Regions from separate parts of the Paenibacillus sp. FSL M8-0228 genome, predicted to be linked through region 2. Evidence: riboswitches for the same ligand, from Rfam matches in the RefSeq annotation. Region 2 holds a riboswitch; the other holds the start of a gene.

Region 1 (7,427 bases), 3.0 Mb from region 2:
GATTTCATCAGTGCCCCAATGCATATTACTGGTGCAAAACTCAATAATAGGTCTTAACATTTTTTCACCTGCTTTGGATGACGGGCATTTTAATTTGGCCCGCTTTGTAATATAATAATAAAGGTATAGGAAAGGAGTTGAATTCTAATGAGCGAAACACAAAGCGTTCAAATGTATGATGAAGTAGCAGATGTACTGGATAAGCTCCGTCCGTTCCTGCAACGCGATGGCGGCGACGTTGAGCTGGTTGACGTTGAAGACGGCATCGTTAAGCTGAAGCTGGTAGGTGCTTGCGGCAGTTGCCCAAGTTCCACAATCACGCTGAAAGCAGGGATTGAACGCGCTCTTCTCGAAGAAGTCGACGGCGTCCAAGAAGTGGTACAAGTATTTTAATGCTTGATGCATAATGATCATGAGAGTCTTGACTTCGGTAACGAAGCTCAAGACTCTTTTTTGTGTTACAGCGTCTGAGGGATCACTCAAGCTTATATGGTTGGCCGAATGGGGTCCAATCCTCCCGATACATCCATAATATTGCCTGTTATAAAATCCGAATGCTCCTCACACAAATAGGCGATCACTCGCGCAATGTCCTCTCCGCTCCCCGGACGCCCACGCGGTGTCTCTTTATCCTGCATGCCGATGACATCGGCGATTGACATTTCCTTATTTGCTCCTCGAATATCCCCTGGACAGATCATATTGACCGTGATGCCATAAGGAGCCTCCTCTACAGCCAGTGACTTCGTAAAAGACACCAGCCCCACCTTGGCGGCTGCGTAGACGGCGCGATGCGGCCAAGCCCTCGCTTCTCCAGCATGACCAAAGCCAAAATGAATAATACGTCCCCATTGCTGGCTACGCATGTGAGGCAATACCAAATGATCCAGCAACATGGTACCGACCAGATTCCCTTGTATCATGGTATGAATCTCAGCTACACTGTAATCCGCAAACAGGCGGCGTTCCCGGATGAACGGTCCAGCATTGTTCACCATAATATCGACTCCGCCTAGCCGATCCTGGACTTCACCAATCAGCCTCGTGATATCTTTCTGAACAGTGATATCCCCTTGTAAAGACAGGCAGCGTACTCCCTTAGACTCAATCACCCGCTTAAGCGCTTCGGCTTCTGCTTGGCTATGCACATAATTCAGCGCAATATTACAGCCTTCATTCGCCAGACGCAGAGCGGTCGTTTTACCTAAACCTTTGGCACTACCCGTTATGAATGCGACTTTATCTCTCAACAATTTTCCTCCTGTTCACAGAGAACGGTCACCCCCAAGTATAAAATATTTAAGCTTCCCCTACAACTCTATCCAAAAGAAACCCCAGTCCTCTTGTTCAAGAGAATCTGGGGTTTGCGTGCAATGTGTTCTCGTTCCCTACTTAAAATGCCGGGATAATTGCGCCTTGGTATTTATCTTCAATGAATTTTTTAGTTTCTGGGGATTGCAAAGCTTTAAGCAGCTTCTGAATCGCTTCAGAATCTTTATTATCAGGACGAGCTACCAGAACGTTAGCATATGGAGAATCTTTATCTTCCAGTGCCAGTGCATCCTTCGTCGGGTTCAGCTTAGCTTCCAGAGCGTAGTTCGTGTTGATCAACGCAATGTCCACTTCAGGCAACTGACGTGGCAGCATAGCCGCTTCCAGCTCCTTGAATTTCAGGTTTTTCTTATTTTCAGTAATATCTTTTACCGTAGCTTCAATGTTGCTTGCGTCTTTCAGCTTGATCAGACCTTGTTTTTCCAACAACAACAATGCACGGCCTCCGTTTGTTGCATCGTTCGGAATGGCTACCGTTGCGCCATCTGGGAGTTCATCAAGCTTTTTATATTTTTGGGAGTAGATGCCGAAAGGCTCCAGGTGAACCGCGCCCACAGAAACCAAATTCATTTTGCGCTCTTTGTTCATAACATTCAAGTAAGGTACATGTTGATAGAAGTTAGCATCCAACTGCTTGTCAAACAATTGAACGTTCGGCTGTACATAGTCGTTAAACTGAACGACTTGGAGACGAACCCCTTCTTTTTCCAACTGAGGTTTGATTGCTTCCAAAATTTCCGCATGCGGCACAGGAGAAGCTCCAACTTTCAGCTCCACTTCACGTGGTGATCCGCCTGTATTTTCGGCCGCATTGTTTGTATCCGATGTTGTGCTCTTTGTGCCGCAAGCAGCCAGCACCGCAATTAATGTCAAGCTTAATACAGCCAATACCCATTTCTTCATGTTATTACCCCTCCAATAATTTGTAATATTCAGGAGCAGACGTCCTGATCAATAAGGATATCTATATGTTTTCCCTATTTTCGAGTATAATGCCGCACGAGACGGTCTCCCGCCATTTGCAGCAATTGAACCAATACGACCATCAGCACGACCGCAACGATCATTACAGCCGTTTCATAACGATAATAGCCGTAGTTGATAGCCAGTGTACCCAGTCCACCGCCCCCGATCATCCCGGACATTGCCGTGTAGGATACGAGTGTAACGACGGTAATGGTTAATGCGGCTAGCAGTCCCGGAAGTGCCTCACGTAACAGCACACGCCGGATAATTTGTCCTGTCGAGGCCCCCATTGCTTGTGCGGCTTCAATGACACCCTTGTCCACTTCACGCAGAGACGTTTCGACAAGACGTGCGAAGAATGGGGCAGCCCCGATAACCAATGGTGGGATGGTTCCCAACACCCCGGTCGAGGTACCTACCAGCGATCGTGTAAAAGGAATAAGTGCAACGATCAAAATGATAAATGGCACGGAACGTAAAATGTTAACGATGAATGATAATACAATGTATATCACCTTCATCAGAGTCAACGAGGAGCGGCTCGCCAGAAACAATAATATGCCGAGCGGCAAACCAATAATGAGGGTGAACAATGCGGATGCACCGAGCATCTGAAGGGTTTCCATAGTAGAATTCCCTAGCTCTTCCCAACTCACTTGTGAAAAATCAAGTTCGCTCATTGTCCGATCACCTCCACATCAAGTCCTTGCCCAGACACTTCGCGCAGCGTATGCTCTATATCCTCATGATTTCCTTCAAAACGAACGATTAGCTGACCATAGGGTACATTTTTAATCGTAGATATGGTTCCCTGCAAGATCGCAAAATCAACCCCAGTGCTTCGAGCCGTACGCGACAGAATCGCATCATATGTTTTGCTGCCCAAAAAGGAGATACGCACCACCTGTGCCGACTCGCCGCCACCTGCTGCCGCAATCGCTGCTTGCAACTCCTCGGGATGTTCTGACTCCCGCTGGATAAAGTCCTTGGTTACCTGGTGCTGTGGCTTCAAAAATACTTCCGCCACCGGACCTTGCTCCACGATGTCACCCTGATGAATGACGCCAACTTTATCACAGATGCTTTGAATGACATGCATTTCATGTGTAATCAGCACGATGGTTAAATTAAATCGCTGATTAATATCCAGCAGCAATTTCAGGATAGACCCCGTCGTCTGCGGATCAAGCGCAGAAGTCGCTTCGTCACACAGCAATACATGAGGATCACTAGCCAACGCCCGCGCAATTCCTACCCGCTGTTTCTGTCCACCTGAGAGCTGTGACGGATATTTTCCACTGTGCTCTTCGAGACCCACCAGTTCCAGCAGTTCACGGACCTTCTGGTCCAACTTCTGCTTGGGCGTGTTTACCAGCCGCAACGGAAATGCAATATTGTCATATACCGTCGCCGAAGACAACAAATTAAAATGCTGAAAAATCATTCCGATTTTTCGGCGCTGCATTTGTAACTGGGATTGATTCACAGTAGTGAGGTTTACCCCGTCTACCCATACTTCACCTGAAGTAGGGCGTTCCAATAAATTAATACAGCGGATCAATGTACTTTTCCCCGCTCCGGAGTGACCAATCACTCCGAATATTTCTCCACGCTTTATAGAAAGATTCAACCCAGACAGCGCATTAACGCGTCGGTTGCCTTTGCCATAATGCTTGGTTAACTGCTTAAGCTCTATCAACGTGCTGCGACCCCCTTCACTTCTTCCTTACCCTTTTTACCAGTTGTCATCTCTCAGGATTGTATAAAATCGCTATTTATTTATACAAAAAAGAGCCCCTTTCACAGAATGAAAAGGGCCCCACCTAGCGATCCTTTTCTCATCTGCCAAAATCGCTATAACTCTAGCGGTTTTGTAGGAATTAGCACCATCATGTTCCCTCCCAGTGTATTACACCGGGAAAAAAACGGGTTGCCGGGCTTCATCGGGCCAGTCCCTCCACCTCTCTGGATAAGAAAAATATGTTAAACTCCAGCTTTAGCTGTCCGTTAAGTTTATATAAAAAAACATAATTCAAGCATTTTTCTGAAACTAGGTTTCAGTATAGATAGTTTACATTGCTTTGTCAAAGGATATTTTCTATCATATTTTTGGGCGTACTGCCCGGTTCTCCCATTGTTTCGCAGTATAAGTAAAGGCGATTGACAACGACCGACACACCATTTCCAAGCCCTGCTGCAAATCTTCCAAATGGTGATCGAGATCCTCCAGTTGGATTTTTCCATACAAAGCTCGGTGTCGTTGCCAGAGATCATCCTGCATTTCCGTATTCATATAGTGTATCTCCGTATTTCGCCGCTTACGCAGCCGATTGATGGCATCGTTGTATGTATCCTTGATATCATTTAAATTATCGGTCAATACAGGATGCATTTTGAGATACTTGAGCTGCCGCAACACGGTAAAATACGAATAATGCGCCTTATACTGCCCTGTTTTTAAATCATACAGATCATTTAGCCAGTTGCCCAGCTTATCCAAAATGGAAAATACCCTCACAAACCCATCTTTATAAAAGAAAACATACAATGCATAGTCGGATTTTTCATCCTCACTCATATCTTCAGCATATCCGGCTTTCACTTTCATACGGAAAAAGGCGGCAGCATGATGGCTCTGCTCCAGTTCATCCAGAGATGACATTAGACCGCGTGTCAAAATATCCGCCTTCCGAAAATCGTGGGTCGGATCTCCACCAGCCTGAATTTGCCGTTCCAGCAGGTTCAACATATCTGACATGCTATTCATGGCATCTAGCAGGATGCCCTTGTTCACACGCGGCGGCTCACCCAGTAGCTTGCGTATCATGCTTACGCCTCCTTATAAATATAAAATCCGGCTCTAGGTTTAATTAGGGCGTCAAGCGAAATAACTTGTCCATCGTTGATCTACAAGCTTAACAATATCCTCACGCGGTAACACCTCATCCGGATACCCCGGCTTCATACGCGCATCCACTACAATCGGCAGCTTATAGTTCAGATGATGCAAACGCACTTCGCTGTCCGCGTACATATCCGTAGCCGGGTTAAAGCGAGTGAATACCGTCCACAGGAACGAGGCTTGAGAGCGAACGACTTCCTTGGCATCGTCCACAATGAAAACGAGCGGCCACTCTTGCTCACCCGCAGCTAATCGCTCCAATACACGCGCAGCGAGTTCAGGCTCCTGCTCAAAGGAAGAGCCGGACACAACGAGGCACCCTCCGCAATAGGGCTCAATTTCACGAATGCCCGGCAGATCGCCTCCCTCATAAGCACGAGGCAATTCACGTACAGGCTCACCTATTCCCATCAGGATCGCCTTACTGCCATGATTCAGCTTGCGGCCTGTGTAATCGAGTGTATCGTGTGACGTGTGATTGAAAATAAATAAATCCCTTGCTGGATTAAATCGCTCCAGAATGGTTTCTAACAGCAGGTTAAAGTCAGATAAATCAATGACTCGATCTGTCAGCATCAGGAACTTGGTCAATGACAATTGACCTTGACCCAAAATGGTAAAACCGGATACAAGCGCTTCACGGGAGTAGCTTTCACGTACGACTGCCGCTGCCAGCGCATGTACGCCCGTTTCCGCATACGCCCACAGGGACTTGACGGAAGGCATCACAAGCGGATAGGCAGGCGACAGCAGACGTTGCAAAAACTCACCGAGGTAGTAGTCTTCTTGCCGAGGCTTACCTACAATAGTTGCCGGATAAATGGCATCCTTGCGGTGATGCATATGTTTGACATGAAATACAGGGAAATCATGCTGTAATGAATAATATCCAAAATGATCGCCAAACGGGCCTTCCGGACGGCGTTCATGAGGTGGCACATAACCGCTGATTGCAAATTCTGCTTCTGCTGGAATCCGATGACCCCCAAGCGGGTCCTCTGTCATGGGCAGCTTGCCTCCCATAATAAGCGAAGCCAGCAACAGCTCAGGCAAGTTTTCCGGTGCTGGAGCAATGGCAGACGCAATCAGAGCAGGCGGGCCACCGATGATAATCGTCGTAGGCAACGGCTCATTACGCAGCTCCGCTTCATGATAATGGAAACCGCCGCCTTTATGAATTTGCCAGTGAATGCCCGTCGTCTGATCATCATAAATCTGAATGCGGTACATCCCCAGATTATGATCCTTGGGCTGACCTGGCTTCTCGGTATACACGAGTGGAAGGGTAATAAACGGTCCTCCATCCTCATGCCAACTGGTCACTTTAGGCAGTGGTGCCAGCGGAGCCTCTGTACGGCGAACTCCCAATACAGGAGCCTCGCTATGAGATACTGTTTTTAGGCCTACTTTTAGCATGTCCTTAATCAGGCCACGTTCATTCCACAATGCTTTGGGTGTAGGTGGAAACAATGTTTTGGTTGCTCCTACAATCGCATCCATCAGTTGCTCTGGGCGCGGGCCAAAAGCCATGTCCACACGGCGATTCGTGCCAAACAGATTACTGGCTACAGGAAACGGAGTTCCTTTTACATTCGTGAACAGCAGTGCCGGCCCTTCTTCCTCAATGACTCTTCGATGAATCTCAGCCAGCTCCAAGTAAGGATCGACAGGTGCCTCTATAATTTTAAGATGATTTTCTTTACGCAGTGCTTCAATAAATTGGCGCAAATTCTGGTAGATCAACTGGACGATTCCTCCTAAGCAAATCAAGCCCTCGAGAAACTCGTGGGCCTGGTTTGTTTCTTATATGCTATTATACGTGTTTAAACGCCACTTGGGCAAAAATCCGCTTCACTATGATCTATGAAATGCTTAGGTACGTTGTGCTTGGGTCGGAACAAGCTTGCGATCCGGTGACAATTGCCATACACGATAGCTCAGATAAGCCAAGATGGAGAACAACGATGCAATCACCAGCATATGCCCCAGCACGATAAACATGTAGATTTCAGGTCTGTTGACGTACAGCAAGATAATTCCAATCACCACTTGAAGCAGGATTAACAAGACCGATACAACACCCAATATACGGATGTCCCGGTGATTCGGGTGATAACGGTATGCGTAGTGACCCACAGCCAAGATAATGACGAACAGCAGACCGGCTGAAATCTGATGAAGCAACAGTGGAGATATGAAGCCTCCAATATTTACAACCTTCTGGATG
Region 2 (7,427 bases):
ATATATCGTATCTCCAGGATTGGGTGATAATGCTGGATTGTGCGGTGCTCTGGCATTGGCAAAGGAAAAACTGAATCATTAGAATTTAGGGTTGACGGCACTCCAAGGTACGGTTATTATATAGGCAACAGTATAGTACGGCTCAAAAAGGGAAGCACCTTTCTTGCGAATACGCAGGATAGGTGCTTTTTTTTGCGTTTTTGTGTTGTGCGGGACTGTCTTTCAACGATATGAGGGAGGAAGAAATCATGGAGATAGTATTTTTAAATCGCTTGTCCAAACGGAATGAACAGGGCTATGAGGACTTTGCTCAGGTATGGATTGGGCAGCATGAAGGGGAATGGAGTGCAGGCTGGAGCACACACCATGTCCCGGATGAAAGTATAGACGACCTTTGGTATGAGGGCAGCTTGTGGCAGGAATTACTACATGTATACCGTCATGAGCTGGCGCTCAAAATGGCTGAGGGCTACAGGCCCCTAATCCATGGTGTATTTCATGAGCAAGAAGGATCATCAGGACGAGGACAAACGCTGCAAAAGCTGTATTGCTACAGTGATTTGTTTCCACGTGATGAAGTGTATGAGCAATTGACGATGTGGAGACGGCAAAAAGCAGCAACGGAACGAAAAGCACCTTATTTTATCGCTACGAATCGATTGCTTCGACTCATTAGCGTTTATCTTCCCCATACCGAAGAAGAACTGTTGGAGCTGCCTGGTATGGGTCAGGGTAAGGTGTCGCAATATGGGACGGAGCTATTGGCTATTACGACACAAAATGACCGGACCACGCCATTTCCGTTGAACTGGGTAACAGAGACGCTGGAAGAAGAAGTTTTTTTGTCATGGTTATACAAGCAAAAAGAGAACCAGTACAGGCAGGAGCTGAACAAATTCAGCTTAACTAGAACGATTATTGAAGGCATTTCGGACGGTCTTTCACTGGAGCATATCGGAATGAAGACAGGTTTGCATCGTAGAGAGATGATTGAAGCTGTGGAGCATTTGGATAGAGACGGTATTGATATGGACAAGCTGATCCACAAGGAATTGGTGAATGTATCTGAGGCGGAGCAGGCAGCTATCTGGTCTGCTTATGAAGAGTTGGGGGATACGTTGCTCAAGCCCGTCATGCTGAAAGTGTATGGGGAAGAAAAGGCAACCGAAACAGGACTGGATCAGATTTATGAGCGTCTGCGTCTGATCCGTATACGGTTTCGTCATCAGCAGGTACCCGGCCGACATGTTGGATAATATAGAACTATTTGGATAAAGATGGGTATTAAAGTATATTCAGGGTCCAACATACTAAAAAGCAGCAGCCAGTTCCTCACAGGACACGGCTGCTGCTTTTTATGACCAAGCTTGAAAATAGAAAAAAGTATCCAATTTGATACTTTTTCCCCTTTTATTTTTAAACCCAGTCTTTCTTACGGAAAATACAGAACATACTGACGCCTAATGCCACCATAATACCAATGACGACAAAATAGCCATAACGTGTATGAAGCTCAGGCATATTATCGAAGTTCATCCCATATATTCCGGTAATGACCGTCAATGGCATAAATACGGTCGTAATTGCTGTAAACACACGCATAATTTCATTGGCACGGTTGGCGATACTGGATTGATAAGCTTCTCGAAGGTTACCCATCAAGTCGCGGTAAGTTTCGAAAGTCTCCGAAATTTTCACAGCATTTTCATAAATGTCGCTAAAATATTTTTGCAATTGATCGTCGATGAGCCGCAAATCCCGCTTGTTCAGGGTATTGATGACTTCTTTTTGCGGGCCCAACACTTTTTTCAGCCACAGAATCTCACTGCGTAAGCCGATGATTTCGTTCAAATGCGACTTTTTCGTATGCATTAGAATATCTTCTTCCAGCTTTTCAATGCGGACCTCAATCCGGTCACCAACCAGAAAATAGTTGTCAACAATTAAGTCGACCAACAGATACATAAAACGGTCAGGCTGGCTGACTTCTTGCTCCCACAGCATAGGCTTGAGGGTACGAAGCTCATTGATTTTCTGCTTGGTCACCGTAATGATAAAATGGCGGCCGAGAAAAATGTTCAAAGCTCGCAAAAATATTTCTTCATCATCAAAACGAATGCTATTTACAACGATAAAATAATGGCTTTCATAAATTTCAATCTTCGGACGCTGTTCTTCTTCACTCAAACAGTCTTCTACTGCAAGATCATGCATGGAAAATAAAGGCTGGAGCACTGCCAAATCATCGACATCGGCATCAATCCAATAAAAACCTTCTGCCGGTGCAGTAAGCGCCATTTCAATTTCTTCGACAGGGGTAAAAACCCCGTTGTTGACCAAACGGATTTTCATATACGTCACTCCTTATGCTCCGCCGTAACGGAAATACGTTTACCTTAAGCATAAGGAATGGACTCAGTTAGCCGGTGCGGGTAAGCGTGCACTCTCATCAAAAGCCGGAGGCTTTTGGAGCATGCAGAGCCTGGCGTCCCGTCTTTCGGCAAGCTGAAGTCATTCCTATGCTGTTGTTCAGGGATCGCCGCCTATTCGGACTCGGGTCGCCTTCCATTCCGGATTCACCTCTCAAATGTTCTTTTTTTAGATTGCCACAGTATCGCAGGAAACACTCAAGTCTGCACTACTGCTCCATATTTTTGCCTAATAGCACTTGTATAGTATAACGCTCGGCCTACGGCCTTTCAAGCGCAAAATCATGGGCAAAATCAACAGTAGTGTCAAGAGCTTCAGCGATAGGAGGGATATGATTTAACCTATGGAAAAGGTAGACAAAATGTGAATGCAGGTTACAAATTTGCAAGTCCCATCTTGACGAAGCCCAGCCGATGCATTAAAGTGAACAACAAGAACTTTGTGAACCCAAAATGAATATAGCGAAATCTTATCAAGAGCAGGTGGAGGGACTAGCCCGATGATACCCGGCAACCGGCGATTTTAATCGCACGGTGCTAATTCTTGCAGGACGCGCGCTTTGTACAAAGCGCGTTGCCCTGACAGATGAGAGAGGCGCATATGGATACAAATATGACCTTTCTCTAACCAGAGAAAGGTCTTTTTATTATATGCCCGGCATCTCAACAAGACGATTTTCGCAAAACTTACCGAACAAGGAGTGAGTTTACATGCCGATTAAAATCCCAGACACATTACCTGCTAAGGAAGTGCTGGAGGGCGAAAATATTTTCGTAATGGATGAAAGCTTGGCTTATCATCAGGATATTCGTCCGTTGCGTATCGCCATTTTGAATTTAATGCCTACAAAGGAAACGACGGAAACCCAACTGTTGCGCCTGGTCGGCAATACGCCGTTGCAAGTGGATGTCACGCTGGTGCATATGAAGTCTCATGTATCCAAAAATACATCGCAAGAATATTTGAACATGTTCTATAAAACGTTTGACGAGATCAAGAACAGTCGTTTTGACGGCATGGTCATTACAGGAGCCCCGGTTGAACAGCTTGAGTTTGAGGATGTGAACTACTGGGAGGAAATCCGGCAAATCTTTGAATGGACGAAAACGAATGTAACTTCGACCATGCATATCTGTTGGGCCTCACAGGCAGGCTTATACCATCATTTCGATGTCCCTAAATATGGGCTCGACTACAAATGCTTCGGTGTATTTCCACACACCGTGATTAAACCTAAAGTAAAATTGTTACGCGGCTTTGATGAACTGTTTTATGCTCCTCATTCCAGGCATACGGAGGTTCGTCGGGAAGATATTGATCATATCGCCGAATTAGAAGTTTTATCCGAATCCGAAGAAGCTGGAGTGTACCTCGTAGCCACGCTTGACGGTAAACAAATTTTTGTAACTGGGCATTCTGAATATGACCCGCTTTCACTGAAATGGGAATACGACCGCGATGTAGCCAAAGGAATGGATATTGAAGTCCCCAAAAATTATTTTCCTAATGATGATCCTGAGCGCACCCCCCCCTCAATTTGGCGGGCGCACGCCAATTTATTATTCTCGAATTGGCTGAACTATTATGTATACCAAGAAACACCTTATGATATCGGGCCCCAGATTTAAAAAAGGAGCATGTAGTTTACCTTTGTAGAGTATCACCTTGCAGTAGCGCAGCAGTATAGTCTTTGACATCCATTTTTGCAGGATTGGTTATAGCACCCACTATGGAAGTTAACAGGAGGATTCATATGAGTGAGAAACAGTGGAAAATCGAAAGTAGATTGGCACAAATCGGTTCAGTAGAAGAGCCAGTAACCGGGGCTGTTAATTACCCGATTTACCAATCTACGGCGTTCCGCCATCCCCGTCTGGGTCAAAGCACAGGATTTGATTACATTCGGACGATCAATCCCACGCGAAAGGTACTGGAAGAGGCTTCTGCTGCACTTGAATCGGGTGATGCAGGCTTTGCATGCAGCTCAGGTATGGCGGCGCTGCAAACGGTATTTGCATTGTTTGGACAGGGAGATCATCTCATAGTATCGCTGGATCTGTATGGCGGGACGTATCGTTTGCTGGAGCGTATTTTGTCTAAATTTGGTGTGACAGCCAGTTATGTGGATACGAACGATCTTGAAGCGCTCGAACAGTCATGTCGACCGAATACCAAAGCTGTATTCATAGAAACGCCTACAAATCCGTTAATGATGATTACTGATATTCGAGCGGTGGCTAAATGGGCATCACAACATCAGTTGCTTACCATTGTAGATAATACGCTGCTAACGCCATATTTCCAGCGGCCATTGGAACTGGGCGCGGATATTGTGGTACATAGCGCAACCAAATATTTGGGCGGACACAACGATGTGCTGGCAGGGTTGATCGTAACCAAAGGCAAAGAGCTATCAGCTGAAATTGCATTCCTGCACAATTCCATAGGGGCAGTGCTTTCCCCAAGCGATTGCTACCAGTTAATGAAGGGCATGAAGACGTTAGCGCTGCGTATGGACCGGCACGAGCATAATGCAACAGTGCTGTCTAACTATTTACTGACGCATCCGGCTGTGGCGGAAGTATTTTATCCAGCTCTAGAAGGCCATCCAGGTCGTGAGATTCAAAATAAACAATCCAGCGGAAATACGGGTATCTTTTCCTTTAAAGTAAAGGATGCTCGTTATGTGGAACCTTTGCTTCGTCACATTAAGCTCATTGCGTTTGCGGAAAGTCTCGGCGGTGTGGAATCGTTAATGACCTATCCCGCTGTGCAGACACATGCGGACATACCAGCAGAAATTCGGGATGCAGTCGGGGTAGATGACAGGCTGTTGCGTTTCTCCGTAGGCATTGAGCATACAGACGACCTAATTGAAGATTTACGTTCGGCGTTGGAAGCGGCACGTCAAGAAGTAGAAGGAGGAGAGCTGCAATGATAGAGGATGCGAGGAGGATCGGGCAGGATCTGAACAAAGAGCGGAAGTTCGCTACCAAGCTGCTGCATTTTGGCTCTGAAATTGACAGCGTTACGGGGGCATCGAGCGTCCCGATCTATCAAGCTTCTACCTTCCACCATCACGATATTTTTAATCCTCCACAGCATGACTATAGCCGTTCAGGTAATCCGACACGACAAGCTTTGGAGGATTATATCGCTTTATTAGAAGGCGGGGCGTGCGGTTTTGCCTTTGCATCAGGTATGGCGGCCATCTCTACTACATTTATGCTCTTGTCTGCTGGAGATCATGTCATTGTTTCCGAGGACGTATATGGAGGAACATATCGACTGCTGACCTCCATTTTGAAACGGATGAATATCGAAACGACCTTCGTCGACATGACGGACCTCAACCTTGTGAAAGATGCGTTGCAGGAGAATACAAGGGCTGTATATATGGAAACTCCGTCCAATCCGACACTCAAAATTACCGATGTGGCAGGAATAACTTCTTGGGCACAGGACAACGGGCTTTTAACGTTATTGGATAATACTTTTATGACACCTTATTATCAACGTCCGATTGAGCAGGGAGTTGATATTGTATTGCACAGTGCGACCAAGTTTCTGGGCGGACACAGCGATGTGCTGGCAGGACTTGCGGTAGCACGTACCGAATCGTTGGGAAGACAAATCAAGCAGCTCCAAAATGGACTGGGTACCGTGTTGGCTCCGCAGGAGTCATGGTTGCTCATGCGCGGTATGAAGACACTGGAGGCTCGTATGGCTCACAGCGAAAAGAGCGCAGCGAAGCTCGCTAACTGGCTGAACGAGCGCAACGACATTGAGGCGGTATACTACCCGGGTCTGGAGAATCATCCAGGGCGTGAAGTTCATGAGCGCCAATCCAGCGGTTATGGTGCAGTGATATCTTTTGATGTGGGTTCTGGTGAGCGTGCAAAAGAAGTCCTCAGTCGCGTACGTATTCCAATTGTAGCGGTGAGTCTGGGAGCTGTGGAAAGCATCTTGTCGTATCCGGCGATGATGTCACATGCGGCTATGCCCCATAGTGTACGATTGGAGCGCGGGATTACGAACGGACTGCTCCGTTTCTCCGTAGGTTTGGAGGATATTGACGACCTGATCAGTGATCTGGATGAGGCGCTGCGCTAGAGCGTTAGCACATCCGCAGCATCTTTGTCGTTTTCACGCTGAGAGCAAATATGTACAGTACTAAACAGCAAGTTTCCAGTATTTCAGGAGGCTTGCTGTTTTCTATAAAATAACATGAACGACAGTGTGAAAAAAGACACTTTTCAGTTCTGTTTTCTTATTTTTTGGCTATATGCAACGTTGAGATAAGCTTGGCAGTTGCCTGTTTTCCTAGGTGAAAAGCAGAAAAAAGCGGGAATAAGTATGGTTGCTTACCTAAAGATATGTTAGTATTATCATTAGGTTTTACTATGCTAAATAGCACAGACAACATACAAGGCTAGTCATGAACATACATTACGGCAGGGTTCGAACGCAGGTTTGTGAAAGCATTCTCGTTCATAAGTCCTGTCGTTCATTTCGTCGCCCTGTGACAGCGAAGGAGGATACACCATGAGTGTAATCGACCATATTTTAGATAAAGCCCTACGCGGCGAACGCCTGAATTTAGAGGATACCGTTGCTTTGTTCGAATCAGACGAGGTAGAAAAAATCGGTCATGCGGCGAATAAAGTCATGAATCGCATGCATCCCGATCCCGTTAAAACCTTCGTTATCGGACGAAATATTAACTATACAAACGTGTGTGACGTATACTGTCGCTTCTGCGCTTTTTATCGTAGACCAGGTTCTGATGAAGGTTATGTTTTGCCGGATGAGGTGATCTTTCAGAAGATCAAGGAAACGCAGGAAGTAGGTGGCACCGAAATTCTAATGCAAGGCGGTGTGAACCCGAATCTGCCGTTCAGTTATTATACCGATTTGCTGAAAGATATCAAGGAGCGTTTTCCCGATATTACGATGCACTCCTTCTCGCCAGCTGAAATTCACAAAATGAAGGAGAA

What was found. A riboswitch is a leader RNA that binds a small molecule or an ion and turns the genes downstream of it on or off. The one in region 2 is predicted to bind S-adenosylmethionine.
Region 1: linked by a shared signal. The riboswitch ahead of MKY98_RS21130 (methionine ABC transporter ATP-binding protein) and the one ahead of metA (homoserine O-acetyltransferase MetA) in region 2 are both predicted to bind S-adenosylmethionine.

The regions. Positions count from the first base shown of each region.
Region 1 covers NZ_JBBOXA010000001.1:4,670,111-4,677,537, forward strand. Annotated here, with positions in the region: gene MKY98_RS21105 (YuzB family protein) at 1-60, opposite strand, end outside; gene MKY98_RS21110 (NifU family protein) at 148-393, shown strand; gene MKY98_RS21115 (SDR family oxidoreductase) at 486-1,250, opposite strand; gene MKY98_RS21120 (MetQ/NlpA family ABC transporter substrate-binding protein) at 1,393-2,235, opposite strand; gene MKY98_RS21125 (methionine ABC transporter permease) at 2,310-2,978, opposite strand; gene MKY98_RS21130 (methionine ABC transporter ATP-binding protein) at 2,975-3,997, opposite strand; SAM riboswitch class I at 4,134-4,274, opposite strand; gene MKY98_RS21135 (Cthe_2314 family HEPN domain-containing protein) at 4,400-5,125, opposite strand; gene MKY98_RS21140 (UbiD family decarboxylase) at 5,177-6,943, opposite strand; gene MKY98_RS21145 (COX15/CtaA family protein) at 7,073-7,427, opposite strand, start outside.
Region 2 covers NZ_JBBOXA010000001.1:1,656,963-1,664,389, forward strand. Annotated here, with positions in the region: gene MKY98_RS07610 (ROK family protein) at 1-82, shown strand, start outside; gene MKY98_RS07615 (HRDC domain-containing protein) at 249-1,256, shown strand; gene corA (magnesium/cobalt transporter CorA) at 1,417-2,352, opposite strand; SAM riboswitch class I at 2,897-3,022, shown strand; gene metA (homoserine O-acetyltransferase MetA) at 3,141-4,058, shown strand; gene MKY98_RS07630 (PLP-dependent transferase) at 4,184-5,368, shown strand; gene MKY98_RS07635 (aminotransferase class I/II-fold pyridoxal phosphate-dependent enzyme) at 5,365-6,543, shown strand; gene mqnC (cyclic dehypoxanthinyl futalosine synthase) at 6,976-7,427, shown strand, end outside.